2 regions of the Ruicaihuangia ninglii genome follow, and region 2 is predicted to be linked to the other one. Evidence: riboswitches for the same ligand, from Rfam matches in the RefSeq annotation. Region 2 holds a riboswitch; the other holds the start of a gene.
The links. A riboswitch is a leader RNA that binds a small molecule or an ion and turns the genes downstream of it on or off. The one in region 2 is predicted to bind glycine.

Region 1: it holds a riboswitch for glycine, as region 2 does, so the genes downstream of both, gcvT (glycine cleavage system aminomethyltransferase GcvT) here and GO591_RS13555 (L-serine ammonia-lyase) in region 2, are expected to answer to the same signal.

Annotation. Positions count from the first base shown of each region.
Region 1 is NZ_CP046619.1:2,129,060-2,143,843, forward strand. Features, by position in the region: gene GO591_RS15975 (thiol-disulfide oxidoreductase DCC family protein) at 203-607, shown strand; gene GO591_RS10295 (CPBP family intramembrane glutamic endopeptidase) at 604-1,398, shown strand; gene gcvP (aminomethyl-transferring glycine dehydrogenase) at 1,459-4,383, opposite strand; gene gcvH (glycine cleavage system protein GcvH) at 4,380-4,760, opposite strand; gene gcvT (glycine cleavage system aminomethyltransferase GcvT) at 4,764-5,885, opposite strand; glycine riboswitch at 6,030-6,119, opposite strand; gene GO591_RS10315 (ABC transporter substrate-binding protein) at 6,286-7,257, opposite strand; gene GO591_RS10320 (ABC transporter ATP-binding protein) at 7,607-8,488, opposite strand; gene GO591_RS10325 (ABC transporter permease) at 8,492-9,280, opposite strand; gene GO591_RS10330 (ABC transporter permease) at 9,277-10,092, opposite strand; gene GO591_RS10335 (hypothetical protein) at 10,303-10,461, opposite strand; gene GO591_RS10340 (hypothetical protein) at 10,612-11,448, opposite strand; gene GO591_RS10345 (cold shock and DUF1294 domain-containing protein) at 11,579-12,238, shown strand; gene GO591_RS10350 (hypothetical protein) at 12,239-12,388, opposite strand; gene GO591_RS10355 (iron chaperone) at 12,451-12,801, shown strand; gene GO591_RS10360 (hypothetical protein) at 12,792-13,415, opposite strand; gene GO591_RS10365 (hypothetical protein) at 13,412-13,948, opposite strand; gene GO591_RS10370 (PHP domain-containing protein) at 13,988-14,784, opposite strand, start outside.
Region 2 is NZ_CP046619.1:2,765,242-2,780,025, forward strand. Features, by position in the region: gene GO591_RS13520 (carbohydrate ABC transporter permease) at 1-781, opposite strand, end outside; gene GO591_RS13525 (purple acid phosphatase family protein) at 750-2,012, opposite strand; gene GO591_RS13530 (glycoside hydrolase family 5 protein) at 2,039-3,106, opposite strand; gene GO591_RS13535 (ABC transporter substrate-binding protein) at 3,151-4,455, opposite strand; gene GO591_RS13540 (NAD-dependent succinate-semialdehyde dehydrogenase) at 4,676-6,097, opposite strand; gene GO591_RS13545 (PucR family transcriptional regulator) at 6,047-6,592, shown strand; gene GO591_RS13550 (NAD-dependent succinate-semialdehyde dehydrogenase) at 6,630-7,994, opposite strand; partial or broken gene GO591_RS13555 (L-serine ammonia-lyase) at 8,072-9,452, opposite strand; glycine riboswitch at 9,600-9,687, opposite strand; gene GO591_RS13560 (DUF2255 family protein) at 9,790-10,170, opposite strand; gene GO591_RS13565 (AI-2E family transporter) at 10,452-11,684, opposite strand; gene GO591_RS13570 (NADPH-dependent FMN reductase) at 11,922-12,515, opposite strand; gene GO591_RS13575 (DUF4386 domain-containing protein) at 12,752-13,477, shown strand; gene GO591_RS13580 (pyruvate carboxylase) at 13,455-14,784, opposite strand, start outside.

The DNA of each region.
Region 1 (14,784 bases), 640 kb from region 2:
GCAGGGTGTGCAGCACGACGAGTCGTAGCGTCGGTGCCACGGTTTATGAGTATGACCCTAGAACTGGGGGCAACACCCGCCAAGGTAGAGACCGAAACGTTATAGACCAGAGACCAAATGCCGTTTTATAAGTGATATATATGCCGGCACTCTGAGCGGGTGCCTATCCAGCAGAGGCTGGGCGCCCGCGTACCATCGAGTCATGTCCGACGCCGATCAGCCGGAACCTGTCCCCCGTGCGACCCTCCTGGTTTTCGATGGCGACTGCGCGTTCTGCACGACATGGGTGAACCGCCTCGCCGACTGGCTGCCCGCCTTTCCCGAGTCGGTGCCGTGGCAGTGGGCGGATCTCGATGCACTCGGGCTGTCGCACGACGAGGTCACCCGGTACGTCTGGTTCGTCACCGATCACCGTCAGTTCGCCGGGCATCTCGCCGTCTCTGCGCTCCTGCGCGCTCAACCCCGGCTCGGGCTCCGGTTGCTCGGGTGGCTTCTGGCTACTCCTCCCTATTCGTGGGCGGCCGCGGTCGGCTACCACTACGTCGCCAAGTACCGTCACCGTCTACCCGGCGGCACGCCTGCCTGCCAGATGCCGGCCCCGAAGTGACCAGGAGCACCGGACTGCCGCTGACCGACACTGGATCCCGTCGACGGCTCAGCGTCGAGATCGTCATCGTGCTGCTGCTCTCGCTCGGGGCATCCGCGGTGTATTCCATCGTGGCGATCGCGTACCGGCTGACCCGCGATGTGCCGCTCTCGGACCAGACCGCGACACTCAACCAACCGCTCAGCGACCGCGAGATATTCGACCTCATCTACCAGCTGCTCGCCGTCTGCTTCGACCTGGTGCCGGTCGCGCTGGTGGTCTTCCTGCTCTGGCAGGCGGCGCCACCCCGACTGGGTCGGCTCGGTGTCGACCTGACCCGGCCGCGACGCGATCTCGGCTGGGGAGTCGGCCTGGCCCTGGCGATCGGCATTCCCGGTCTCGCCCTGTACCTGGGCGGCAAGGCGCTCGGGCTGACCACCACGGTGGTGCCCACCGCCCTCGACACCTATTGGTGGACGGTGCCGGTGTTGTTCCTCGCCGCCGTGCGAGCAGGTGTCACCGAAGAGGTGATCGCCATCGGGTACCTGTTCGCCCGGCTCCGTGACCTGGGCTGGTCAAGTTGGCAGATCGTCGTGTCCAGCGCACTGCTGCGCGGCACCTACCACCTGTACCAGGGGTTCGGCCCATTCATCGGAAACGTGCTGATGGGGCTGCTCTTCGGCTGGCTGTACCAGCGCACCGGGCGGCTGCTCCCGTTCGTCATCGCGCATGTGCTGCTGGATGCCGCGATCTTCATCGGCTATCCGTGGGCTGCCGCGACCTTCCCCGACCTGTTCGGGCTGCCCACCTAGTCGCTGATCGAGCCTGCCGAGATCCTTTCGGGGTCTCGGCAGGCTCGACCAGCGGTCAGGTTATGCGAAGGCCTCGATCGGGGGGCAGGCGCAGACCAGGTTGCGGTCGCCCCAGGCCTGGTCGATCCGGCGCACCGGCGGCCAGTATTTCCCGGTCACCGAGCGCATCCGATCGGCACCGGTGAGCGTGCTCGCCGCCGGGTAGACCGCCTCCTCGCGGGAGTAGGAATGCGTCCACTCCCCCTCGACCACGGACAGCGCCGAGTGCGGGGCGTTCACCAGCGGGTTGTCATCCGCCGGCCAGCGACCCGCGGCGACGGCATCCGCTTCAGCCTTGATCGCGATCATCGCGTCGATGAACCGTTCTATCTCGCCGAGGTCTTCGCTCTCGGTGGGCTCGATCATGAGCGTGCCCGGCACGGGGAACGACATCGTCGGCGCGTGGAAGCCGTAGTCGATCAGCCGCTTGGCGACATCGTCGTTCGAGATGCCTGTCTGCTGCTTGAGCGGACGCAAGTCGATGATGCACTCGTGAGCAACGAGGCCGTTGTCACCCGAGTACAGCACCGGATAGTGATCATCGAGCTTGGCGGCGATGTAGTTCGCCGACAGCACGGCCGCTCCGGTCGCCGCCTTGAGCCCTTCGAGCCCCATCATGCGCACGTACGCCCAGGTGATCGGCAGGATCGACGGGCTGCCATACGGCGCCGCCGACACCGGTCCGCCGCCGTGCACGTACTCGCCCTGCGCGCCGGTGGCGACGTCGAACGCGGGATGCCTGGCGGACTGCGCCATCGGATGCCCGGGCAGGAACGGCGCGAGGTGAGCCTTCGCCGCCACCGGTCCGACGCCGGGTCCGCCGCCGCCGTGCGGGATGCAGAACGTCTTGTGCAGGTTGAGGTGCGAGACATCCCCGCCGAAGTCGCCGAACCGGGCGTAGCCGAGCAACGCGTTGAGGTTGGCGCCGTCGACGTAGACCTGTCCGCCGGCTTCGTGCACGGCATCCGTGATCGCGGTGATCTCGTGCTCGTACACGCCATGCGTGGACGGGTAGGTGACCATCAGCGCGGCCAGGTCGTCGCGGTGGGCGTCGATCTTGGCGTGCAGGTCGGTGAGGTCGACGTTGCCGAAGTCGTCGGTGGCGACCGGGACGACCTTCATGCCGGCGAGCACCGCGCTGGCGGCGTTGGTGCCGTGCGCGCTGGTCGGAATGAGGCACGCCGTGCGGTGCACGTCGCCGCGCGAGCGGTGGTAGCCGCGGATCGCAAGCAGCCCGGCGAGTTCACCCTGGCTGCCGGCGTTCGGCTGCAGCGACACGGTGTCATAGCCGGTGACCTCGGCCAGCCAGCTCTCGAGGTGGCTGATCATGACCAGGTAGCCCTGCACATCCTCCGCGGGCGCGAACGGGTGGATGTCGGCGAACTCGGGCCAGGTGATGGCTTCCATCTCGGTGGCCGAGTTCAGCTTCATGGTGCAGGAGCCGAGCGGGATCATCCCGCGGTCCAGCGCGTAGTCCTTGTCGGCCAGGTACTTCAGGTAGCGCATCATGCCGGTCTCGGACCTGTGGGTGTTGAACACCGGATGCGTCAGGTACTCACTCGTCCGCAGCAGGTCGGCCGGCAGGGCGGGGTCGGGCGCGTAGGCGAACCCGGCCTGGATGCCGAACACGGCCGAGAGGTCCTGGTCGAGGTCGGTGCCGGGCATCGTGTCGAGGCTGGCCTCGTCGAAGCTGATCGAAACGGTGTCGCCGTCGACCTGGTGCAGCAGGATGTCGCGGCTGTGCGCGTCGGCGACCAGTTCGGCCGCACGGCCGGGAACGCTGACCCGCAGCGTGTCGAAGTAGCTCTCGCTCGCCAGCTCGAAGCCGGCATCCTTCAACCGAAGGGCGAAGGACACGGTGCGCTCGTGCACGCGCTCGGCGATCCGCCGCAGGCCCTGCGGGCCGTGGTAGACCGCGTACATCGACGCCATCACGGCCAGCAGCACCTGCGCGGTGCAGATGTTCGAGGTCGCCTTCTCGCGGCGGATGTGCTGCTCGCGCACCTGAAGGCTGAGCCGGTAGGCGGAGTGCCCGTCGGCGTCCTTGGAGACGCCGACCAGCCGACCGGGCAGCTGCCGTTCGAGTCCGTCGCGCACCGCCATGTAGCCGGCGTGCGGACCGCCGAAGCCCATCGGCACGCCGAATCGCTGGGTGGTGCCGACGGCGACATCCGCGCCGAGCTCGCCCGGGCTCTTCAGCAGCGTGAGGGCCAGCAGGTCGGCGGCGACGACGACGACTCCGCCCTGCTCCTTGACGGCGGCGATGACGGATGCCGGGTCCCGGACCCGCCCGGATGCGCCGGGGTACTGGATGAACGCGCCAAAGGACTCGGGGAGCTGGGCGGTCTCGGCAAGCTCGGCCAGCGGGAGTTCCACCAGCTCGATGCCGACCGCCTCGGCGCGGCTGTACAGCAGCGCCTTGGTCTGTGGCAGCGCGTCGGCGTCGATCACGAAGACGTTCGACTGGGACTTCGAGGCGCGGCGGGCGAGCAGCATCCCTTCGACGACTGCGGTGCCCTCGTCGAGCATCGATGAGTTCGCGGTGGCCAGCCCGGTCAGGTCGGCGACCATGGTCTGGAAGTTGATCAGCGCCTCAAGCCGGCCCTGCGAGATCTCCGGCTGGTAGGGCGTGTATGCGGTGTACCAGCTGGGGTTCTCGAGCACGTTGCGCTTGATCACGGCCGGGGTGATGGTGCCGTGGTAGCCGAGGCCGATCATCGATCGACGCGCCTTGTTGTATCCGGCAAGGGTGCGCAGTTCGGCGAGAGCCTCGCGCTCGGTGGCGGGCGCTGGGATGCTCGATGCCTTGGCCTCGCCGATGCGAATCGACGGCGGCACGGCTGCGCCTACGAGATCCTCGACGGTGGCGTAGCCGAGCGTGTCGAGCATGTGCCGCTGCGCGGCGGCATCCGTTCCGATGTGGCGGTCTGCGAAGTCGAGGGTCACTGGCCGATCTGCTCCGTGTACTCGTCCCGGCTGAGCAGGGAGGTGGCGTCGAGCGCGGCGGGGTCGATCCGCAGCTTGAACAGCCAGCCGGCGAACGCGTCCGCGTTCACCAGTTCGGGGTTCTCGATGATGGCGTCGTTGCGCTCGATGACCTCGCCGGCGATCGGCGTGGACACCTCGCCGACAGACTTCGTCGACTCGACCTCGCTGACCACCGCGCCGGGCTGCACGCTCGCGCCGACCTGGGGAAGGTCGACGAAGACCAGGTCACCGAGCTGGTCGGCCGCGTAGTCGGTAATGCCGACGGTGACGACATCGCCATCGATCTCGAGCCATTCGTGGTCGGCGGTGTACTTGAGTGCGTTCAGATCGGGCATGGCTCAGGCCTTTCGAGAGTAGAAGGGAACAGCGGTGACGGTTGCGGGGATGCGGCTGCCGCGCACATCGATGGCGAGGTGGGTGTCGGGGGCGGCGTGCTCGGGGTCGACGTAGGCCATGGCGATCGGATGTCCGAGCGTGGGCGAAAGCGCACCGGAGGTGATCTCGCCGACGACCTCGCCGGACTCGGTGACGATGGGGTAGCCGGCGCGACCGGCGCGACGGCCTTCGGCGACCAGGCCGACCAGCACGCGGGCACCCTCGGGCGGCCCGGCCTCGACGGCAGCGCGGCCGACGAAGTCGCCCTCCTTGTTGATGTGCACGACCCGGCCGAGTCCGGCCTGGACGGGCAGGATGTCACGGCCCAGCTCGTGCCCGTACAGCGGCATGCCCGCCTCGAGCCGCAGCGTGTCGCGCGCGGCGAGACCCGCAGGCACGAGCCCCGACCCCTGGCCGGTCTCGATGATCGCGGTCCACAGTGCGGCGGCGGCATCCGGAGCGATATACAGCTCGAAGCCGTCCTCGCCGGTGTAACCGGTGCGGGCGATGAGCAGTTCGTGGCCGTTCCAGCGGGCGGCGGCGCAGCGGTAGTACTTGAGTGAGGCGAGGTCGACCTCCTCGAGCTGCGGGGTGAGCTGGGTCAGGATCTCGCGCGTTTTGGGCCCCTGCACGGCGATGAGCGCCATGTCGTCGCTCTCGTCGTAGACCTCACAGTCGAAGTCCTTCGCCCGGTCGATGAGCTCCTCGGCGACGGCGTCGCGATTGCCGGCGTTTGCGACGACGAGGAAGCGGTCCGCCCCGGTGCGGTAGACGACGAGGTCGTCGAGGATGCCGCCGTCCTCGGTGAGCAGCAGGCTGTACTTCGCCTGGCCTTCCTCGATCGTCGATAGGCGGCCGGCGAGCGCATAGTCGAGGGCGGCGCCTGCCTCAGCGCCGAGCACGACGATCTCGCCCATGTGCGAGATGTCGAAGATGCCGGCGGCGGTGCGCACCGCGTGATGCTCGGCAAGGTCAGAGCTGTAGCGGACGGGCATCTGCCAGCCACCGAAGTCGGTGAAGGCTGCGCCGGCGGCCACATGGATGTCATGCAGCGGGCCATGACGGGCGGTGTCAGTCTCGGTCACGGAGTTCTCCAATGGATCGCGCAATTCGCGTGGGAACTCCCCCTCTGTCATGGGCCTGAGAGTTTCGTCGCGGGTGGCGACTTTCACCGTGGGCGAGCGTCACGAAACTCCCTGCGGATTTCGCTCGACTCTTTTCAGAGTGGCCAGAACGATGCGGTACGACTACCTGAGAGATTGGCGGGGAGGCTTGCTCCTTCGGTGTCCCGGCTGTGGGGACTCTCCCGCATCGCGTTGCGTGGCCCGATATGTGATTGTGGGCCCAGCATATCCCAACCGGAGGCACGTCCTCGGGACCCGGGCTACCGCGGCTACCGTGTCCGTATGGGAATCCTGGAGCTGCGGCGCGCGCGCGAAAGTGCCCGGTCGCCGAAGCGGCCGGGCACTGCGCTATCGAGTCAGCTCACTCCCTGACAAGGCCCTTGATATCGGCCGGCTTTTGAAGCATTCCGTCCTCGAACATCAGGTCACCGAGTTGTGTCAATCGTTCCACCGGGATCTCGGTATTGAACTGTTCGAGCACAATCTTCGCGAGAAGGGCGTCATCCAGTTTGACAACCTTCTTAGCCCCTTCGCGCACTGCGTCCGGATTCTCGTTTGCGAACGCCGTGGATTCTTTGAGTGCTTCGGCCATGTCCTTGACCAGTTCGGGGTCCGAGTCGGCCAGCTCACCTGAGGTGAAGAACAGTTGTGATGGGTGACCCGGCACCGAGTCGTCAGAGGGGTAGGTAACGACGTGCGCTCCCGCGCCCTCCAGAATCGTGCCAAAGGGCTCGGGCACCCATGCAGCGTCGACATTCCCTGCCTCGAGCGCAGCCTGCATGTCCGGGAAGGGCAGCTCCACGAACTGTACTGCGTCCGGATCCCCATTGTGAGCACGCACCGCTGCGCGGATAGTGAGGTCACCCATCCCGTTCAGGGTGTTGATGGCGACTCGCTTTCCCTCGAGATCTTCGGCTGATTTGATGGCTGGGTCCAAGGCCCGCACAACGTTGACATTGGACCCTTCCTCCAAGGCGGACGTCCAGCCGGCGACGGCTCGGATGTCGAGTCCCTGGTCACGTGCCTGCAGCAGCGTTACGGGCGTGGCGGTCGCAAACTGAATGTGTCCGGACATCACGCCAGGGACCAACGCGGCACCGCCGGTGCCCGTCTCGAACTTCAGTTCAATCCCACGCTTCTCAAAGAAGCCCTGCTCCACGCCGGCGTGGATTGCGCCCGCCGTGGCGATCGGCGCCATAGCAACGGTAACTGTGCGAACTTCTCCGACCTCACTCGCTGGCTGGTCGCCGGTCGTCGTGTCACCTCCAGCGCACGCACTGAGCGCGAGTGTGACGGTGGCGGCTAGGGCGAACATGCCCGATCTTTTACTCATGCGGGGCTCCTGTCGTGATCGCCGGCGGGTCCGGCTGGTGCAATGAATACGTGGTCTGCAAACGGGACGTGCTGTGCAACAAGGATCTGGCGGCCACCGTGGTGACGGGGCATCTGGCCTGCGACCAAGGACACCTTGGTGAGGACGCTACTGGAGCCATCGAGTATATTCAATAGCTTTATAAGCGGATTTCCGGATAACTTCCGCAAAGCATCGTGCCTCGAGATGCAGCTGAAACCGGCGCGACAACGCGCTCGCGGTGAGCGTGGAGGGGCTCACCGCTCGCACGAATAGTCCCGGGCATTCAGCGATCCGGAACTGGAACCCCTCTGTGACGAGGGTCCGGAATTCATAGGGCCTGTTTGGTGACGACCGCTTCGTGAGACGGATACTCACCTGCGGGCTCAGCATGTTCCCCGGCGGCCGCCGGACGGTGTCCTCGTTTGGCCTGCTGAATGAGCTCATGGATGTGTGTGCGCAGCTCGCCGAACCGCTGTTCTGAGCGAGTATGGATCTGGTCTCGCTGGTCCGGCAGGTCAATGACGACGTCCTCCATGATCACCGTCGGGGAACTGGATAGCACGAGGACCCGCTGCCCCAGGTACACCGCCTCGTCAATGTCGTGGGTGACGAACAAGACGGTGACGCCTAGTCGATGCCACAGGGCACGCACGAGGTCTTCGAGGTCGGCGCGAGTTTGAGCGTCCACGGCAGCGAAGGGCTCATCCATGATCAGCACCTGAGGCTCGTAGGCCACTGCCCGAGCAATGGCAACACGTTGCTGCATCCCTCCGGAGAGCTGCCATGGATGCGCCGAGTGCACATCGTCGAGGCCAACGGCTTCAAGAGCTTCTGTCACCAGGCGTCGGCGTTCGGTTTTCGGCACGCCCTTGTCCTTGAGCGGAAGCTCCACGTTCTGCCACACGGTCATCCACGGAAACAGGCTGCGACCGTATTCCTGGAACACCACCGCCATGCCCTGCGGAGATCCGACTACGCGCTTACCCTCGAGCAGCACCTCGCCGGATGTCACATCCATCAGGCCAGCGATGCACTTCAGCAGCGTCGTCTTGCCAGCCCCCGATGGCCCCACTATGCAGACCAACTCACCGGGATTGATAGCAAAGGTCAGGTCGCGGACGGCCTCGACCATGCGGTCCTTGGTCTCGTAGACCTTCTTGAGTGCTCGAACCTCAAGGATCGCTGATTGATTGTGGGTCGCAGTGACCATGAGTCAGCCCTTTCGCTGCAGACGGCGCATCCCGGTGTACCAAGTCAGCACCCGGGCCTCGACGAGACGGAAAACCAGCGCCAGCAACACACCACAGACGCCGAGCAGGATGATGCCGCTCCACATCTGAGGAATGGCGAAACCGCGCTGGAACTGAACAATGCTGAAGCCGATGCCATTGCTGGCCGCGAACATCTCACTGATCACCATCAGGATGATTCCGACAGACAGCGCCTGCCGGGCGCCAGCGACAATGCGCGGGCTCGCGCCCCGCAGAATCAGGTGCCGGACGCGTGTGGAGCTACGCAGGCGGTAAACCTGTGCAGTGTCCAAGAGGACATCGTCGAGGCCACGCACCCCCTCGATCGTGTTAAGCAGGATCGGCCAGACACATCCGGTGACAATGACGACCACCTTCATTTCGTCGCCAATCCCCGCAAACAGCATGATGACGGGAATGAGCGCGGGTGGCGGGAGCGCGCGGAAGAACTCGAGCACCGGTTCCAACACTCGCCTAATGGTGCGGAAGACGCCGATCACGACTCCGAGTACCACGCCCACCACCAGCGCCAACAGGTATCCCACGGCTAGCCGGCCGAGGCTGGGGAGTACATCAGCAAGGATTCGGCCCTCGAGCCAGGTCTCCGGGAACACCTCGACAATCGTGCGCAACGGCGGCCAGAAGAAGTTCTGACTGCCTGCGGACGCGAACCACCACAGTCCGACCAGGAGGACCGGCAGCCCCAGGAACGTGAGGGCTTTCCTGGCCCCTTCGAGTCGTCGTCGCTTCATCGGGCCGCCTCCGCACGAATCGAGGGATGCCACCGCAGTACGCGGAGTTCACATGCCCTTGCCCCGAGATTGACTACGACCCCGATCAGGCCAGTCACCATCACAAGCGCGTACATGATCGACACCGCGCCGGAACTCTGGGCAACGGCAATCGAACGTCCAAGCCCGGGAGAGCCAATGATGAGTTCGCCCGTGACCTCGAGGATCAGGGCCACCGATGCCGCCAATCGGAGGCCGGTCATCACATATGGCAGAGCTGTTGGCCACGTCACGGTGCGAACCTGAGTCCACCGGGACAAGCGGTAGGAGCGCGCAGTCTCCCGCGCTACGGGATCCACATCTTGCGCCCCGTAGAGAACTTGCACGAGCATCTGCCAGAAGCTGGCATACACGACCAGCAACAGTGTGGAACGCATGTCCGGTCCGAACAGCAAGACTGCAAGCGGAATGAGCGCCACCGACGGTATCGGTCGAAGGAACTCGATGGTTGTGGCGGTGGCGGCGCGCATGACCTGATTGCTGCCGATCAGGATGCCAAGAACGACACCTAACACAACGGCGATGGCGAGTCCTGTTGCCCAGCCGCGCATCGTGTCCCCGAGTGCCAGCCAGAACTCTATGCTTCCGGCTTGACCGACCAACGCCGCGAGTATCTCGCTGAACGGCGGCAGGAATCGCGGGTCAACCAGTCCGACCCTGGGCAGGATCTCGATGAGAGCAACTAACCCGAGCAGCCCAGCCAATCCCGGCCCCAAACGCCGCACTGGATTACGCCAGACCCGTGAGGGCACCCCCAATGTTGCGTTGGCCATGCATCCTCCGTCATTGGTTTAGAAGCACACCGACTGGACTCGGTGGGGGCCGCAAGCGGCAACTGAGGCCTTCACGCCTCAGACGGACGCTACTGGAATATACGACTCTATTCAATAGTGTTAATAAATTGGTTCCCAGTCGGTCAGGTTCGACGCGCCGCCACGACTCCGTGGACAACGGCGGGAGGCTCGTCTTTGGGGCCAGCCGGACTAGTCCCCGGCTGTCCGTTCTGCGAGCGCGCGCCACGCGTCGAGCGAGTCGTCTTCGATCGCGCGTCGAGCCTCATCAACCTCGTCAGGAGTGACCAGTCCTTCGGCGACGGCCGACTCGATGTCGGCTGTCGAAAGCAGCACAGCGGCCAGCAGCACCCTCGGCGCTCACCGTGTCGCTCACCCGCTCGGCGAGCTGGGCCGTGGCATCCGCCCGCCGCTGTTCCGGTTGCACGGGGGCGCACGCGGTCAGGCTGATCGAAGCAGCAAGCAGCACAGCAATCAGTGCGGCACCGTGCCGCGGCGAACTCATCGGTCGGACTTGCCGTTCCCGTGACCGTTGCCACCCTTATTGCCGTTATTGCCGTTGCCGTTGCCATTGCCGTTGCCGCGGTGGTCCGTCTTCTGGGCCTTGTTGCCCCGCTGGTCGGTCTCCGGGGCGTTCTGCCCCGTGCTCTCGGCTGCGGGAGCTTCCTCGACGGGCGCCGAAGTCTCATCGGGTTGCTCCTCCTCGACGGGCATTCCGGTCTTCTTCTCGAGCTGCGTGCGGGCGCGTTCGAGTTGCGCTGCGGCGTGTGCACCCTGTCGCTCGAGCTTGGCAAGAGCGGCCTCCTGCTCCTCCGCCGGCAGCGCGGAGACATCCCCCAGCTTGGCGGCGTGGCGAGCCTGCCAGGCCTGCACGTGGTTCACCCGCATGTCATAGCGGAACTGGTGCGCGCACAGATCAGCGCCGCCCTCCGCCGCTTCACGGCATTCGGCGAACTCAGCATGGATCGCATCGAAGGTCTCATGCCACTGCGCCGAGACTTCGTCCCAGCCGCGTGTCTGCTCTTCTAGCTCGTTGTCGAGTGCCTCGTCGATCTCAGCGTCGAGCTCCGACTCGGGATCGCCGACTGCGTCCTCGGCGAGCTGCTCCACCTGGGGTGCGATGATCCCGGCAGCGAGCGCCTCGGCGATGGCTGCGTCCAGGGCGGCCGCGAGCTCGGCATCCGGGGTGGTGACATCGAGCTTTTCCAGCGTGGATGCCGTGATCCACGACGCCACTTCCTGGTCAGTGGCCGCGGCGGCGGGCGCTGCGACCAGCCCGGCTGAGGCGATGACCGCCAGCGCAATCGTCGCCGATCGTAAGGTTCCCCAAGTCTTCACGTTTCCCCCAAACATGACGTATGCCGACAAGGTAACAGCTGCAGAGCCCGCCCCGCATCGGGGCCGGACAAACAGTTCGGGAACAGTGGCCGAGAACGCCGTGCAGTGATCGGTGATTTAGCATCGGCACATGCAGTCGGGCACAACGCGAGTCGAGGGCACGCTCGCGTCGTGGAACGAAGACCGCGGGTTCGGCTTCATCACGCCTGCTGACGGCGGGCCCCGCCTGTTCGTGCACGCCACCGGCTTCGAGAGCCGCGCGCAACGCCCGGAGCCCGGCGAACTGCTGCAGTTCGCGATCGAGCGCGACCAGGACGGCAAACCGCGGGCAATCCGCGTGCGGCGGCCGACGGTCGCACGGCCGAGCCCGAGCCGCCGCCCGGAATCCGCCGAGTACCGCGGACGCCGAGGCAAGCTCAATCTGGTTGCGCTGATGAGTGTCATCGCGTTTCTCGTGCTCTACGCCACAGTGCACCTTCTCTGGCCGGTGCCCTGGTGGGTCGCCGCGGTGTACGTCGGGACCAGCCTGCTGAGCGTCGCGATCTACGGCCTCGACAAGTCGGCCGCGACTGCTGGACGGTGGCGCATCTCCGAGAGCACCCTGCTGTCAATCGGTGTCATCGGCGGCTGGCCCGGCGCCGTCCTGGCGCAACAGTTCTTGCGGCACAAGACCAAGAAGGCATCGTTCCGGCGGGCGTTCTGGGCGACGGTGATCCTGAATGTGGTCGCGTTCGCATTCGCGACAACGCCGCTGCGCGAGCTGATCGTCGCGCGAGTGGTGGGCAGTTAATTACTGGTCGTCGTCCCGATGGTTGCGGAAGTAGCGCACGGCCTGCCAGATCAGCACCACGAAGCCGGTGATCGCGGCGATCCCGAACAATACGGCCACCCAGGCGGGGGTTCCCGCAGGCGCGGGAATCGGGAACAGCGGCAGGCTCATGGTTTCACCGTAGCAACCCGGGTCGCAGTACACTCGGCGGCATCCGCGAGAAGGGCGATCCCATGGCAACGGTGCCAACAACGATCGACGAGTACATCGCTTCGTTTCCCGATGACGCACGGCGCGCGCTCGAGCAGGTGCGCTCCGCTGTTCACCGGGTGGTGCCGGATGCCACGGAGACGATCAAGTACGGTATGCCGACGTTCACGGGCGAGGGCCACCACAACGTGTACTTCGCCGGTTGGAAGACCCATGTCGCCTTGTACGCGGTGCCCCCGTTGCCCGCCGAGCTTGAGACTCGGGTCGCGCCGCTACGGTCGGACAAGGACACCGTGAAGTTCCCGCTCAGTGAGCCGATGCCGGTGGAACTCGTCCAGGAAGTTGTCGCCGAACTAGTGAGACGTCACGACTGATACGGCGTCGCGAGAGCCCTGCGGTACTCATCTGGATCCGCCCTCGTGCTCGGCGAAACTGCTAAATGGCGTCGGGTGATCCGCTTCGCGAAGTACCCGGCGTAGGGCAGGACGACAATGCACTGCAGGCCGGTCTGCCATGCCTCGATGAGCGCGGGAAGGCTGACGCGCTCGGGCGTCTCCTCGAGGGGCTGACCGAGAGGCGGCTCGAGCCCGCGGCTCCAGTCCGTGAACGACTCCTGGTCGATGCCGTCCATGCCGTACTCAACCTCCCAGCGCGGCGGCAGAGCGGGGTGCAGCGGCTGACCAGGCACCCAGATTGCGCGCATGTCCTCCGGGGTTGGGCGAGCGCTCGGGTCGTGCACGCCATACCAATCCCAGGCACGCGCCCATTCGCGCTGCCAACGCCGCTTCCACTCGTCGCGGCTCACGGTGTCGGGCATCACCGACCCACCCACGTCCGGCACGGGATCGAGTTCCGGGACAGCCGTCTCGCGGCCGACATCCCATGCCTGCCGGATGAACAGCAGCAGCTCCAGATGATGCGGATTATCGACCGAGATGACCATGTCCCGCGGCCACGGATTCCCAGGGATCGGTTCGGTCGATCTCATGACGATCCCTCCGGCGGATGGACGAGCAAGTCCACCCGTTCGGCGAGATATTTCTCGAAGGGGATTGCCGCGTCATCCGGAGCCGTCGCGCTCCACCGCACGAACGCGTCGTCGCCGCGCAGGAACAGCGGACCGGTCGAGGAGCGCAGGATCTCGGCATCCAGCAGGATCTCGTGAGCATCGAAATTAACCGTTTCCCCGTGTTCGAATGGTCCGCGAAACGCGGCCGCGCGATGATCGCGGCGGTGCTCGGCGGAGACCGACTGGTAGCCCGGATATCCCGGTGGCACCGCCCGGGTGGTCGCGCCGACCGCATACAGGGCACCCGCCCGATCCAGCAGGAACACGCCAAGCCGCCACGCCCGTCCGAGCGAGCGCATCGCCGCCTGGCGGTTGATCATCAACACCCGGCGCGGCGGAACGAACTCGGCGAGCGCCTCGTCTCGCGCGCCGCCCTGCTCGAGTGCGGCGACAGCCCCGGCCAGCTCGCGCCGCAGCCGCTCGATCACCGGGTCATCCTGTGCATCGCTCACCTGGCTACCTCACCACGCCGGACTTCCGCGAGGCAAGGATCAGCCCCGCGACCAGGCGAGCAGCTGCTCCAACGGCCAGGTCGTCACGATCCGCTCGGCGGGCACCCCATTGGCGGCCGCCCGTTCGGCGCCACCTGCGGCGAACGCGAGGTGGCCGGGCGCATGCGCGTCAGTGTCGATGCTGAACAGGCAACCGGCCTCGAGCGCGAGCTGGATGAGCTCGTCGGGCGGATCCTGCCGTTCCGGCCGGGAGTTGATCTCGACCGCGACGTTGTTCTCGGCGCAGGCCGCGAACACGGTCTCGGCATCGAACTCGGACGGCGGGCGGGTGCCCCGCGAGCCGGTGATCAGACGGCCGGTGCAGTGGCCGAGCACGTTGGTGTGCGGGTGCCGGATGCCTCGAAGCATCCGTTCGGTCATGGTGGCCCGATCCGCGCGCAGCTTCGAATGGACGCTGGCGACCACCACATCAAGCCGGCCGAGCATGTCCGAGGTTTGGTCCAGCTCCCCCGTTTCGAGGATGTCGACCTCGATGCCAGTCAGCAGTGTGAAGTCATCGATGTTGGCGTTGATGCCGGCGACCACGTCGAGCTGTTCGATGAGCCGCTCGGAACTGAGCCCGTTCGCGATGGTCAGGTTCGGGGAGTGGTCGGTGAGCGCGAGGTAACTCCTGCCGAGGGTGCGGGCGGCCTGCACCATCAGTTCGATCGGCGTCGTCCCGTCGGACCATTCGCTGTGGGAGTGCAGGTCGCCGCGCAGCGCCTTGTAGAGTTCCGCGGCCGGGCCAGTCAGCGTCTGCGCGTTGCGACTGCGAAGGTTCTCCAGATACTCCGGCA
Region 2 (14,784 bases):
GCAAAGCGGTGAGGATGAGCAGCGTCGGACGAAGCATCGGCAGGGTGATGTTGAAGAAGGTCTGCCGACGGTTCGCGCCATCCATCTTCGAGGCGTCGTAGACAGCGCTGTCGATGGACTGCAGGCCGGCGAGGATCAGTGTGACTGCGAGCGGCAGGCCGCCCCAGATTCGGGCGACCGCGATAGAGAGCAGCGGCACACTGAACGGACCCCAGGTGGCCGTCTCGCCCAGGAAGCGGATCGGGGCGTCGACCCAGCCGAGCTCCATGAGGATCTGGTTGATCGGGCTCTGTCCAGGCGAGAACATCCACAGCCAGATGGCTGAGGCGACGATTCCGGGCACGAACCAGGGCATCAGCGCCACGCCGCGCAGCAGCCCGGTGCCGAACACCTTCCGGTTCAATGCCGGGGCAACGGCGAGACCGAGCACGATGATCGCGACCGTCACGACGACACCGAACGTTGCGGTGTTCAGTGCGGTCTGAAGGAACTCCGGCTCCGTGAGGATCTTGGCGTAGTTGTCGAACCAGACGAACGGGGTGCCGGCGAAGTTGACCCGGAAGATGTCGTAGTCGAGGAAGCTCAGCCGGATGGTGTCGAACATCGGGTAGAGCCCGAAGACCGCGACCATCAGCAGTGCTGGCAGGACCATGAAGAGGTCGAACAGGTGCCGGGAACGGCGACCGCCGCGCGTGCGAGGGGCGCGCCGTCGTCCTGCGGTCGGGGTGTCGACCTTAGCCGTCGGCTTGTCAGGCGCGAGCTGAAGTGAACCGGAGCTCATCGAGGACCACCTCCTCCTCGGACGGGTCAGCGGGGACGCCCGCGACGCGGATGGTGAGGCTGCCGTCTTCGGCGAACTCGAGCTGCGCCCAGCAGTGGTGGGTGCGGCTGCGCACCGCCGTCCACTCGGGCGCCGTCTCGTGGGCGAAGGTCGAGAACGACTTGTTGATGTTGCTCATCTTGCCGCCGGGGCTCACCTTGACCCAGACGGTTCCCTCGCCGGGTTCGTAGTCGGTGAGGGCGAGCGAGGTCGGCGTGTTCGTCGCGGGGACGTCGCGCAGCGGGAAGGTGCGCTCGTACGCCTGGTCGTGGGTGGTCATCGCCACCCGGATGCCGAGTTTCTCGAAGACCGGGCCGAGCTGGGCACGCAGTTCCAGGTTGGACGGGTGGTTCGTGCCGTCGGCGAAGGGGGCGACGTGCATGTACGGGATGACCCACTCGAAACCACGACGCTGCGCGTCCTCGATGTCGGCGATCATCCAGTCGATGCGTTCCTGGGGGATCTCCCCCCACATCTCCCACGCGTTCAGTGCAACGAAGTGCACGTGCCCCACGTCGAAGGAGTAGCAGTGCAGGCCCTCAGGGCCTGCGGGAACTGCGAACCGGTCCAGCCAGGGTTCGATCTTCTCCTGAAGGACGTACATGAACTCGTGGTTTCCCCAAGTGGGCTGCACCGGGGCGACCGAGAAGGCGGGTTCCATCTGGTTGAAGAAGTAGTCGATCGCGTCTTCGAGGTACTCAAAGCGGCGGTCGGTGTCGAAGTAAGCGAAGTCACCGCCCTCGAGGGTGAGCAACGGCCGGTACTTCGCGATGCCGTCGATCACGCGCGCGGTGCCGTTGGTCAGCCCGTCGCGGCGACCAAGCAGTCCGGTGTCGGCGACGAAGGCGGCGTTGAAGGCGAAGCGTTCCAGCGCAGGAGCGGCGGTGGCGAACTCGCGCGGCTCGGTCCAGTCGTCCGCAGCGATCTCAACCGCGTACTCGTAGCGCTCCTGCGGCCGGAGGCCGAGGAACGCGGCCTCACGCACGGCGCCGGTTTCGACGGTGGCTCGCACAGTCGTGTCGACGTTGTTCCAGTCGGCGGTTCCCGCTTCGCGGATGCGAGCACGGAGTGCCGAGGAGACATCCGGGGTCTTCCACACCACGTTCATGGTCGTCGCGGTGTCCCCTACCCAGGAGAGGTGAACCTCATTTCGGCCGGGGAAGTCGTCGCGGAAGTCTGTCCTGCTCGTCACTCGAGTCTCCTTCGTCTCGTCGCTGGTCATGCTCGTCCTCTCACCGCTCCGGTCATCCGCCCCAGTTCATAGAAGAAGGAGCGCTTGCGTGGGGTCGTGAGACCCCACTGGACGGGCGGGCACTGATACCCGTCGTTGTAGTCGTTGGCATCGCCCGGATCGAAGAACCCCCATGAGGCGTAGTTCTCGGTCGCGGCGAGGAAGTTGTTGGTGGGCTTGAAGAAGTCGAAGTGATTGTCTTCGTTGAAGACGATCGGCTTGGCACCGCCCGTCTGGTTCGCCTTCATCCGCACGTCGCGCACCATCTCGGCGATGATGCCCGGGTCGTCGAGTCCATTGGCGTGCAGCAGCACGAAGTCCATGGCTGCAACGAGTTCCTCCGACGGCAGGTAGTCGTCGGGGAGCGCCCCGTAGCTTGCGGACACCGGCCGGTCGGTCAGTTCGCGCACCCGGGCGATCAGCTCAGGGAGCCGCGCCGGCATCAGGATGTCGTGGTTGTAGCGAGGGATGTTGCATTCGTTCGCGACCTCGATGATGACGTTGGTCACGTCGTTCTCATCGAGCCAGCGGATGACGTTCTCGACTGCTCGGATGACGGCGGCCTCGTCGGCGAGACGCTGGTCCTGGCCGAAGTAGAACAGGCCGAGGATCACCACCATGCCGTTCCGGTCCGCGGCATCCAGCACCCGCTTCAGCCGCGCCATCCACTCCGGCTTCAGCGAGCCGTCTGCCTCGTAGGCGGACACCAGCCAGGGCTGCTGCTTCGGCACGACACCGTCGATGCCACGGCCGCGACCCCGGACCGGGTTACCGCACTGCAGGTTGAGAGTCATGCCGAGCAGGCCGAAGGCCCGCCAGGTCGGCAGTTGGGCAAGGAACTCGGTCAGGTTCCGTTCCGCGTCCCATTCCCCGGTGTCGGGGTAGGCCCACTTCGATCGGGTGTCCGGGTTCTCGTCGTCGAAAATGGCTTGCACCATTCGCGAGTTGAAGAGAAGCCCTTCGATGACCTTGTCCTCGTACGCTTGGCCACGGTAGGTGGGTTCCCCGTTGATGAGGAACTTCTCTCCCGCGATCGAGACTGTTGTCTTGCCCAACTGCCCGCCCTTTCGGCTGGTGTTACTTAGCTATCCCGCCCGACCTACTGCTTTGCGCGGTCGAGGATTTCCTGCATCTTCTTTTCTGCGGTGGCGATCGCCGTGTCGGCGTTCTCACCAGAGATCAGAACGGCCGAGAAGAGGTCCCACAGCACGCCGCCGGGCTTCTCTTCACGGATGATCGGCCAGAACGGTGACGGGTACTGCGAGGTGTGGGCGTCCTCAGCGAGGATCTCGGTGAACACCGACTGGTAGTCCTCAGAGGTCCAGAAGTCGGACGCCATGACTGCCTTGTTGGTGCTCATCCAGCCGCTGACCTCGGAGATCGTCTGCATGTTCTCGTCGTTCGAAAGGAACGCGATGAACTCGACGGCCTCGTCGGGGTGCTCGGTACCGTGCAGCACGCCCCAGTAGCCGGAGCCTGTGTACGACGCGGAGTTCTCCGGGCCGGCGGGGATCCGCGCAGCGGCCCACTTGCCCTCGAGTTCCGGGTTGTCACGGATCAGCGACTGGAACGATGTCGAGCCTGCGGCGCCGATCATGGCGACTCGGCCCGCCTTGAAGTCGACCATCGGGTCGTAGTTCGGGTCCATGAAGTCCGGCGGAACCGAACCGTCATCGACGAGCGACTTCATGTAGTCGAGTGCCTTGCGCATCTCCGGGGTGTCAAGCGTGGCGGTGGTGCCGTCCTCGGACATGTACTCCTCGCCCGCCTGCCAGAGCGCAGGGACCAGGCCCTGCACAACCTCGGCGCTGCTGAAGGTGTAGCCGTACTGGCCATCCTTCGTGAGCGCCTTGGCGACCTTGCGAACCTCTTCCCAGGTCGACGGCGGCTCGCTGAAGCCGGCCGCTTCGAGCAGGTCGGTGCGGTAGAGCATCGCACGCGGGTCGGTGCGCCACGGGATGCCGTAGAACTCGCCGTTCCACTGGGCGTCAACCAGGAGCGGTTCGGCGAAGCGCTCTTCCAGGTCGGGCCAGTACTCGTCCTTGTAGTCGGTGATCGCCATCGGGCCGACCTTGCCGCCGCCGAGGGCCGCGTTGCTGTGCAGCTGGGTCATGTCACCGACGTCGGGGGCATCCGCACCCTGGGCGACGAGCATCCACCGGTCACGGGACTGTGCGAAGTCGATGAACTCGACCTCGACCGCGGTGCCGGTCTGCTCTTCGAAGTCCGCAGCGATTCCCTCGATGGCAGTGCGCCATTCGGCGGGGTCGCCGTAGATCTGGGTCCAGAACTCGAGCTTGACGTCCTCGCCGTTGCTCGATTGGTCACCAGCTGACGAGCAGCCTGCCAGTGCCAGAAGACCTGCGGCCGCGATTGCTGCCGTGATCCTGATTGATTTCACCATTGACCTCAATTCAGTTGAATGAATGTGTGTGGAGCCTCTGGTATGACAGGATGACAGCCAGACCGCAACAAGTCAACACCTTGCTTTACGGAATGTATTGCGAGTTGCCTGCGGGCTTGGCGCGCTCGTCTGGTCAGCGGACAGGAACTGATCACAAAAAGGGGCCCGCGCCGTGCTGGCGCGGGTCCCTCCTGTGATTTCCGCTGGTGACGCGGTATGTCTAGGACGGGTTCGGGATCAGGGTGTACTTCGTCTCGAGGTACTCGTGGATTCCCTCGGTGCCGCCTTCGCGCCCAACGCCCGACTGCTTGACACCGCCGAACGGTGCCGCCGCGTTGGAGACCACGCCGATGTTCAGGCCCATCATCCCGGTGTCGATCGCCTCGATCATGCGCTGGCCGCGCTGGAAGTCCTGCGTGAACACGTAGCCGACCAGTCCGTACTCGGAGTCGTTCGCGATGCGCACTGCCTCGTCCTCGTCCGAGAACCGGATGATGGCGACGACCGGGGCGAAGATCTCCTCGGCCTTGATCGCCATCCCGTCCGTCACCTGGTCGAGCACGGTCGGTTCGAAGAAGCTCCCGTCGCCCTCGATCGCGGAGCCACCGGCGAGCAGGACCGCTCCCTTGGCCACGGCGTCGTCAACCAGTCGTTGGGTGTTCGCCACCGCCTTGTGATCGATCAGCGGGCCGATGTTCACGCCGTCGTCGATGCCGCGTCCCACCTTCATCGAGCGAACGCGCTCCGCAAGGCGGGCCGCGAACTCGTCGGCGATGCCCTCCTGCACGATGAACCGGTTGGCCGCGGTGCAGGCCTGTCCGATGTTGCGGAACTTCGCGGCCAGCGCGCCCTCGACCGCCGCGTCGAGATCGGCGTCGTCGAAGACGACGAACGGGGCGTTGCCGCCCAGCTCCATGGACGTGCGTAGCACGTTCGGTGCCGCCTGCTTCAGCAGGGCGACGCCTACCGGCGTGGAGCCGGTGAAGCTGACCTTGCGAAGCCGCGGGTCGCTGAGGAGCGCCTCGGACAGCTTGCCGGTGGAGGTCGTCGTGATCACGTTCACGACGCCCTTCGGCAGGCCGGCTTCCTTGAGGAGTGCGACGAGGGCGAGGGTCGTCAGCGGCGTGAGGGTCGCCGGCTTGATGACCACGGTGCAGCCGGCCGCCAACGCCGGACCCAGCTTGCGCGTCGCCATCGCGAGGGGAAAGTTCCACGGCGTGATCAGGTAGCACGGGCCCACCGGGCGTTGTGTGACGATCATGGTCCCGGTGCCTTCCGGGTTCGTGCCGTAGCGGCCCTGGATCCGCACCGCTTCCTCGGCGAACCAGCGCAGGAATTCGCCACCGTAGGCGACCTCGCCGCGCGCTTCGGACAGCGGCTTGCCCATCTCTAGGGTCATCAGCAACGCGAACTGCTCCTTGCGCTCCTGCAGCAGGTCGAACGCACGGCGCAGGATCTCGCCGCGCACTCGGGCGGGAGTGCGTGCCCAGTCCGCCTGGGCTGCGGCCGCGGCATCCAGTGCTCGGATACCGTCGGCGACCGAAGCATCCGCCACTGTCGCGATCCGACGTCCGGTGGACGGATCGAGCACGTGGAAGTGCGATCTGCGGCCCGCCCCGACAGTGTGTTCTACGCCGAGCAGGGTGACGACTTCGTGCTCTGTATGGGTCGCGCCGGCGGAGATCTCGCAGCCGAACTCGCGGAACGATTCAGCCTGTCGGTCGGCGTCTCAGAGGCCGCAGAGTGGGATCAGCTGCCGACCGCTCTCGCGCAGGCGCGGCAGGCACGGGATCGCGCCGAGGAATCGGGTGCGGGCGTCGCGTCGTTCGATGCCATCGCGCGCGAGGGAGTCGTTGCGTATCTGGCTGGCACGGATGCCACCGCCATCGCCGGCGCGATGCTGGCCCCGCTCGATGCCCACGATGCAACGAACGGCACCGAACTGCGTCACACCTTGCGGGTTTGGCTCGCGCACGATGGCCGGTTCGACCCCGCAGCCGAGGAGCTGGGGGTGCACCGGCACACCGTGCGCAACCGAGTCGCCTTGATTGAACGGTTGCTCGAACGCGATCTGCGCTCGTTCGCGGTTCGCGCCGACCTGTGGGTGGCGCTCCTCGCGACGGACACCGGTGATTGAGGAGCGCCGCGAGCGAAGCGAGTGACGCGTCTCGAAATCACCCGATCCGGATCAGCTTCTTGTTGACGAACTCGTCGGCGCCGAAGCGGCCAAGCTCACGACCCGAGCCCGACCGTTTGATGCCACCGAAGGGCAGTTCCGCGCCGTCGGCGAGCACGACATTGACGAACACCATGCCGGCCTCGATCTGGTCGGCGACCCGCATGGCCTGGTCCTTGTCGGTCGTGTAGACGTACGAGCCGAGGCCGAAAGGCGTGTCGTTGGCGATCCGCACGGCGTCAGCCTCGTCCTTCGCACGGAACACCTGTGCGACCGGGCCGAAGAACTCTTCCCGCGAGGCCGGGTTCTCCGGGGTGACGTCGGTCAGCACGGTCGTCTCGAAGAACGCGCCGTCGCGACCGCCGCCATGCACCAGGGTGGCGCCATGCTCGACCGCACGCTTGACCTGCTCGGCCAGATTGTCGGCGGCGCGGAGCGAGGAAAGCGGGCCGAGCGCAGAGTCCGCCGAGGTCGGATCGGTCGCCTCGATTTCGGCGAGCTTGGCGGTGAACTTCTCCAGGAACGACTCGTACAGCTCGTCCGCGACCACGAAACGCTTGGCGGCGTTGCAGGACTGCCCGTTGTTGTCGAGGCGCGCGTCCACGGCGTGCTGCACCGCCGTGTCGAGGTCATCGGTGGAGAGCAGGATGAATGGGTCGGACCCGCCGAGCTCGAGCACGACCTTCTTCAGGTGGCGTCCCGCGACCTGGGCAACCTGTGCGCCGGCCCGCTCGGAGCCGGTGAGCGAGACCCCGTGAACCCGCGGGTCGGCGATGACCGTCTCGATCTGATCGTGCGACGCATAGATGTTGACATAGGCACCCTCTGGGAAGCCCGCGTCGCGGAAGATCTGCTCGATGGCCGCGGATGATTCGGGGCACTGCTCGGCGTGCTTCAGCAGGATGGTGTTGCCGATGATCAGGTTTGGCCCGGCGAAGCGAGCGACCTGATAGTAGGGGAAGTTCCACGGCATGATGCCGAGCAGCGGTCCCAGAGCGGAGCGGCGAACGAGCGCCGACCCTTCACCATCCAGAAGCTGGATCGGCTCATCCTCGAGGAACTTGGCCGCATTGTCGGCGTAGTACTCGTAGATCGCCGCAGCGAAGTCCACCTCGCTGAGGGCCTGCTCGATGGGCTTTCCCATCTCGCGGACGATAATCTCGCCCAACTGCTGGCGGCGTTCCACGTGAAGTTCGGCCACGCGGCGGATCAGGGCGGCACGTTCCTGGACGTCAGTCGATCTGGACCATTCGCGGAAGGCCTTGTCCGCGGATGCGATCGCCTTTTCCAGATCGGCCTCGCTGATCGTCTCGAACGTCTTGACGATCTCTCCGGTGGCAGGGTTTGTCACGGCGTAGCTCACTGCGATCCTCTTCTCCGTTGAATGGATACGTGTACCCGTAAGGATAGGAGCAACACGCTGAGTTCGGGTGGGCCCGACTAGCACTCAACGACGTTGACGGCGAGGCCGCCCATCGCGGTCTCCTTGTACTTGGCGCTCATGTCGCGGCCGGTCTCGCGCATCGTGATGATCACTTCGTCGAGCGAGACGCGGTGCTCGCCATCTCCCCACATCGCCATTTTCGCGGCGTTGACGGCCTTCGCTGCGCCGATCGCGTTGCGTTCGATGCACGGAACCTGAACCAGACCGCCGATCGGGTCGCAGGTGAGCCCGAGGTTGTGCTCCATCGCGATCTCGGCGGCGTTCTCGACCTGCTGCGGCGTTCCGCCAAGCACCTCGGCCAGTCCGGCGGCAGCCATCGACGACGCCGAACCGACCTCGCCCTGGCAGCCGACCTCGGCGCCGGAGATCGACGCCTGCGTCTTGTAGAGCACACCGACCGCGGCCGCGGCGAGGAAGAACCGGACGACGGCGTCCTCCTTCTCCTCCTCCGAGCCATTGGCGACCGCCGGGACGAAGTTCAGCACGTAGTGCAGCACCGCCGGAATGATCCCGGCAGCCCCATTGGTCGGTGCCGTGACGACGCGACCGCCGGAGGCGTTCTCTTCGTTCACGGCGAGCGCGATGAAGTTCACCCACTCCTGCCAGAAGGCGGGGTTGTTCTCGGCGCCCTCGGCTTGCAGCCGGCGATACCAGTCGGGGGCGCGCCGGCGCACCTGCAGTCCACCCGGCAGCAGTCCCTCGCGGGACAGGCTGCTGGTGACGCAATCCGCCATCACGTCGCGGATGCGAAGGATTCCGGCGCGGACCTCGTCGGCGCTTCGGGTAGCGAGCTCATTGCGAAGCATCACTCCGCTGAAGGCGAGGTCGTGCTCGGCGCAGTGCCGGAGGAGCTCTGCCGCAGTGCCGAACGGCAGGGGCTCCGTGACATCCGCCTCCTGCATCGCCTCGGAATCGCCGTCGCGCACGATGAATCCGCCACCCACCGAGTAATAGGTGGGCCGAGTCGATGGTGCCGCCGTGATCGTCGCGCACCTCGAACCGCATGGCGTTGCTGTGCCGCTTGAGCACAGTCAGGGGGTGCAGAACAATGTCCGACTCGCGGAATGGCAACTCGCGGGTGCCGGCGATGCGCACGGTGCCGTCTGCCGTGATCCGCGCCAGGTGCTCGTCGACCTCGGTCGGCAGGATCTCGTCGGGCCGGTTGCCTTCGAGGCCGAGCAGCACAGCTGGGAAGGTGCCGTGCCCGCGCCCGGTGGCGGCGAGCGAACCGTACAGATCCACTCGGAGTTCGTGCACGTCGAGCGCCCGGGTTCCGAGCGCTGCGACGAACTCGGCGGCGGCGCGCATCGGCCCGACGGTGTGCGAACTCGAGGGTCCGATGCCGACCTTGAACAGGTCGAAGACGCTGATGGCCATCTGGGAACTCCTTGGTCGGATGCTCGGTGCGGGCGCACCGAACGTGACAATGGGTTCCTCCCGCTCTGTCTCGAACCTGAGAGTTTCCGCGGATGTCGATCCGCTTGCACCGTCGGTGGACGCCTGAGCGCCGCTTTTCAGAGTTGCCTCGCCTCTGCGGTCCTGGGGCCTGAGAGATTCCCGGGAGGGGTTGCTCCTACGGCACCTGCTGGGCAGGTTCTCCCGCAGTGGGTCGTCGACGTGTTCGGTTGTGGAGCTCAGCTAATCATGAATGCCCGGATGCCGACACCTGCCACTTGCCATCCCTCGTAGTTGATGGCGACGGTTGCTCCGACGCCTACGCGTCTCGCGGGACCAGGCGAATGGTCAGCGGTGCAGCGTCCGGACCGGTGACGGTTCCGACGATCCGTGGACCGTAGCGGTCGTATTTGGCGTGGTAGGCCGCGTCGACCGCGGCGTAAGAGGCGGCATCCGCCTCGGCGAAGTGGACATCGCGCTCGATCCCACCCGCGCGGATGCGGCCAGCGCCGCTGGCCTTGGCGCGCACGTACCAGGGATTGTCCGGACCGTACGCCGAGCGCACGTAGAGGTCGTCGCCGGCACGAACCACCCACATCGTGATGTACGGGCGCAGAGTCCCGTCCGGTCGCACGGAGGCTAGCTTCAACTTCTCGGCGCTGCCCACCTTGCTCAACTCGTCGGCGGTCCATTCAGCCATCTCGGCCCCTCTTCCGTCACTTCTGCGCCCCCGAGCACACTATGCCGAACACCAGTAGAACGCTTCGGTGTACCCCGAATCAGCAGGACTCCCCCCGAAAGTGGGGATGGGGAGGCCCGCCGATGTACCCCTATGCTTGCCGAGTTCGCCTCACTCCCAAGGTCCCCCAAACCCTTGAGCGGTGTCGGGTTGCGAACCGGTAAGTCAGCTTCGCCCCGCGTCCGCAGCGACATTCGGGTTGTCCGCCGACGCGGGGCGGAGCTACCACCCGTCTGCCCGGGTTACTGCTCTGGGGCGGGTGCGGCCTTGTCTGGGGCGGGTGCGGCCTTGTCTGGGGCGGCATTCACCTTGTCTGCTTTGCGCGCCTTGCGCTGGGCTTTTGCCAGGGCATCGAACTGGGCCATGGCCACTTTTGTCTCATCGTGCTCGCCGAGTATCGGCCGGATCCAGGTCATCGCCGGGTTGGAGTCCACGAGGACCAAACGAACGAGGAGCGTCAATGGGATCGCCAGGATCGCCCCGATCGGTCCGAGGAGGACGGCCCAGAACAGCACGGAGAAGAAGGTGATCGTCTGGCTCAGGCTCACGGCCCGGCCGATGATCCGGGGCTGAATCACCGATTGGATGACTCCGTTGATGACGCCATAGACGACGATGACGGCGGTCACGGTCTGCCACCCGCCGACGAGAGCCCCGAAGATGATCGGCGGGACAAGGGCGATGAAGTACCCGATGTTCGGGATGAAGGAGCAGACGAACGCGAGCAGACCCCAGATGAACGCGCCGGGGACTCCGATGATGAGCAGCGCGATCCAATCGGCGATGCCCTGCGCCGCGCCCAGCCCGGCAGTCGCCACCATGTACCGCCGCACGTTCGAGCCGTAGGTGGCCAGGGCGGCTGCGACGAGCGGCCGTGCGGGGTACAGCTGCCTGAGCAGGGTCGGGACGAATGCGGCATCCATGCCCATCAGCAGCAGCATCGTGAAGACGATGACGAGTAGTGAGACCCAGCCGGTGAGCCCGCCGATCAGGTCACCGACGAATCCGACCAGCGCCGCCGGATCAAAACTCGCGAACATGTCGTGGATCTGGTCGGTGACGATGCCGGTCGAGGCCAGTGCCGCCGCGACATCCTGCCCGAACGCCGCGATCTCGTCGCTGAACTGCTCCAGCAAGTCCCCGAACTGGCCGAAGGCGACCATGATGGCGTAGCCCAGCCCCACGAGCACGAGCAGCACGGCGACAATCACCGCCGTTGTAGTGATGCCACGCGGCACTCCTCGCTTTTCAAGCCACACCCGCAGCGGGTGCACACAGATGGTGAGCACGATCCCGAGGAAGAAGGGGGCGAAGATTCCCGAGATCGCCGCAAGCCCGAAGGCGACGACGGTCGCCCCTCCGAGTCCCATCAGGATGAAGGCGTTGCGGTGCGGGTTCGACGGCTCCGCTGCGGAGAGGAGACCCGTCGCGCCTACCGGTGACTCCTTCTTGGGTTGCTTCCTGTTCCACCACAAGAAGCCCCTCGACGATCCGTCTTTGGATCGCTTCCTGTTCCACCACACGATGTCTCCGATCTCAGTCCGAACGTATCGAGCGGTGGAGCGGCGCGAATCATTCGATCTGAGTGATGCGGCGAGTCGAGCATTACGGGTGCTGGCCGGGCGAGACCCGGTCGACAAGCCACAAAACCCCCTCCAGAAGGAGAGGGTTTTGGGAACTGACGCGTCTGAACTGACGCTGTCTGGACTGACTCAGTTGGCCGCGGCCGTGAGAATCCGCTCCCGCAGGGGCGACATCGCTTCTGTCAGGTCACTCAGCTGGTCGAGAAGCTGAACGGCCGAGTCCTCGATGATCGGGGTCGGCGCGAAGCCGCCCTCTGGGGTACGGAGCGTGCCAATCATCGGGATGATCACCGTGTCAGGCATGGTCACCATCTTCAGCGCCGTGCCGATCTGCTTCAGGATCTGGGCCGCCCGCAGCCCTCCGGAGATTCCGCCGTAGCTGACGATGCCCAGTGGCTTGTGTGCCCATTCGTGGAACAGGTAGTCGATGGCGTTCTTGGTGGCCGCGTTGATGGCGTAGTTGTACTCGGGGATGACGAAGACGAACGCGTCGGCGCGGTCGATGATCGCGCTCCAGGCCTTGGTGTGCTCGTGCTGGTAGTCGCGCAGCCGCGGATGGTTCGGCTCATTGAGCAGTGGCAGCCCAACCTCTGCCAGGTCGATGATTTCAACGTCGAACCGGTCATCCACGCGAGCTTGAGCGGCGAACCAGTCGGCGACCGGGCCTCCGGCTCGTCCGGGGCGGGTGCTGCCGATGATGACCTGCAGTAGGGGCTTCGTCAAAGTTTTCTCTCCTTCTTGCTTGTCCCTTCTTTCTACCTGCTTGCGGGGCGCGGCGGGCGCCACTGCTGGGTTGTCGGCGGCTGCTACGGTGGCGGGCGTGGTCGGCACGTTGTCGGCGAACGGCTGACCCAAGGCGTTTACCGTCACAGCTTGGTCTGGCGCGCGACGCGACCGGCTCGGAGAATGTCCGTAGCGGACTGAGAAATCTGTCGGCCCCCGTGCGGAAGGACTTCGCCGTGACCGCAACCAGACGATTGGCGCTCGCTGCGGGCGTCTTCTACCTCCTCACGTTCGCCTTCTCGATTCCGGCATACTTCCTCTATGAGCCGGTGCTGACCGACCCCGGGTACATCGTCAGCGACGGCGGCGCCGACACGCGGATCACCCTCGGCGCACTCCTTGAGTTTCTTACCGCCCTCGCGGGCATCGGGACCGCCGTCGCGGTATACCCCGTGATCAAACGGCAGAGCCAGGCCGCTTCACTCGGCTTCGTCACGACACGGAGCTTCGAAGCGGCCGTGATGATGATCGGCGTCATTGCGCTGATGTCGATCGTGGGCCTGCGTCAGGCCGGGGCATCCGCTGGCACCGATGACGCGGCGATGGTCGCCGTCGGCCAGGCGCTGATTGAGATCCGTGACCAAACGGCCCTCTTCGGACCCGGCTTCGTGCCTGCCCTCAACGCACTGTGCTTCGGCTACGTGCTGCGGTCGCGGCTGGTGCCGCGCCTCATTCCGGCGCTGGGTCTCATCGGGGCTCCCCTGCTCATGGCATCGGCGATCGGAACGATGTTCGGGCTCCACGGCGATGGGTCGGTGTTCGCGGCCATTGCGCTCGCCCCGATCTTTGTTTGGGAGCTATCGATCGGGTTGTGGATGACGTCCAAGGGGTTCAGGCCTGCGGGGTTGGCGGCGCTTGGAATCGACGCCAGCGAGCACATCAGTCCATCACCACGGCGATGAGATCACCTGCTTCGACTTGCTGCACGGGGTTGGTTGCCACGCGCTGAATTGTGCCCGCGACAGGACTCGTTATCGCAGCTTCCATTTTCATGGCCTCGATCGTCGCAATGGTGTCACCGACCGCGACGGTGTCGCCCTCGGTGGCCTGGACGGTCACGACTCCCATGAATGGTGCGCCGACATGTCCAGGCAGGCTCGGATCGGCTTTCTCCACCTGAACGGTGTCGACCGTGATTGAGCGGTCCCGAACGGTGACGGGGCGCATCTGGCCATTGAGCGTCGCCATGACGCTGCGCATACCTTTGCCGTCCGGCTCGCCAATTGCCTCGAGCTCGACATAGACGTCAACCCCTTGTTCCAGCTCGATGACATGCTCGACTCCCGGCTTCAGTCCATACAGGTAGTCGGAAGTCCGCAGCACTGAAAGGTCACCGTAGTGTTCGCGCGCTCGGAGGAAGTCCTGGGTGGGCTGGGGGAAGAGCAATTGGTTGAGCATCAGGCGACGTTCGTCGCTGGTACCGCGCAGCTTGGCTTGTTGGGCTTCTGTGATGGGTGACGTGCCGCCCTTCACCGTGCGCCCCTCGAGCACCTTCGTCCGGAAAGGCTCCGGCCACCCACCGGGGAGGTCGCCGAGTTCGCCAGCCATGAAGCCGATCACGGACTCCGGAATGTCGTAATTGCCGGGCTCGCTCTCGAATTCGGCCGGGTCTACTCCCGCGGCGGCCATCTGCAGGGCGAGGTCGCCGACGACCTTGGAGGACGGCGTGACCTTGGTCGGGCGTCCGAGGATGCGGTTTGCCTCGGCGTACCAGTCCTCGATCACTTCAAACCGGTCGCCGAGACCGAGAGCGATCGCCTGTTGACGGAGGTTGGACAACTGACCACCAGGGATTTCGTGCTTGTAAATCCGTCCTGTCGGGCCCGCCAGCCCGGATTCGAAGGGTGCGTACACTCGGCGGACCGATTCCCAGTACGGCTCCAGGTCACTCACCGCCTGCAGGCTGATCCCGGTGTCACGCTCGGTGTGTGCGAGGGCAGCGACGAGGGCGGACAGCGAGGGCTGGGACGTGGTGCCGGCCATGGGCGCACTTGCCGCATCCACCGCGTCGGCCCCCGCCCGGGCGGCGGCGAGGAGGGTGGCGAGTTGTCCCCCAGCGGTGTCGTGCGTGTGCACGTGCACCGGGAGGTCAAAGCGGTCGCGGAGGGCGGTCACCAGCACTTCGGCGGCACCCGCCCGCAAGAGTCCGGCCATATCCTTCACGGCGAGAATGTGCGCACCAGCGTCCACGATCTGTTCCGCCAGGCGA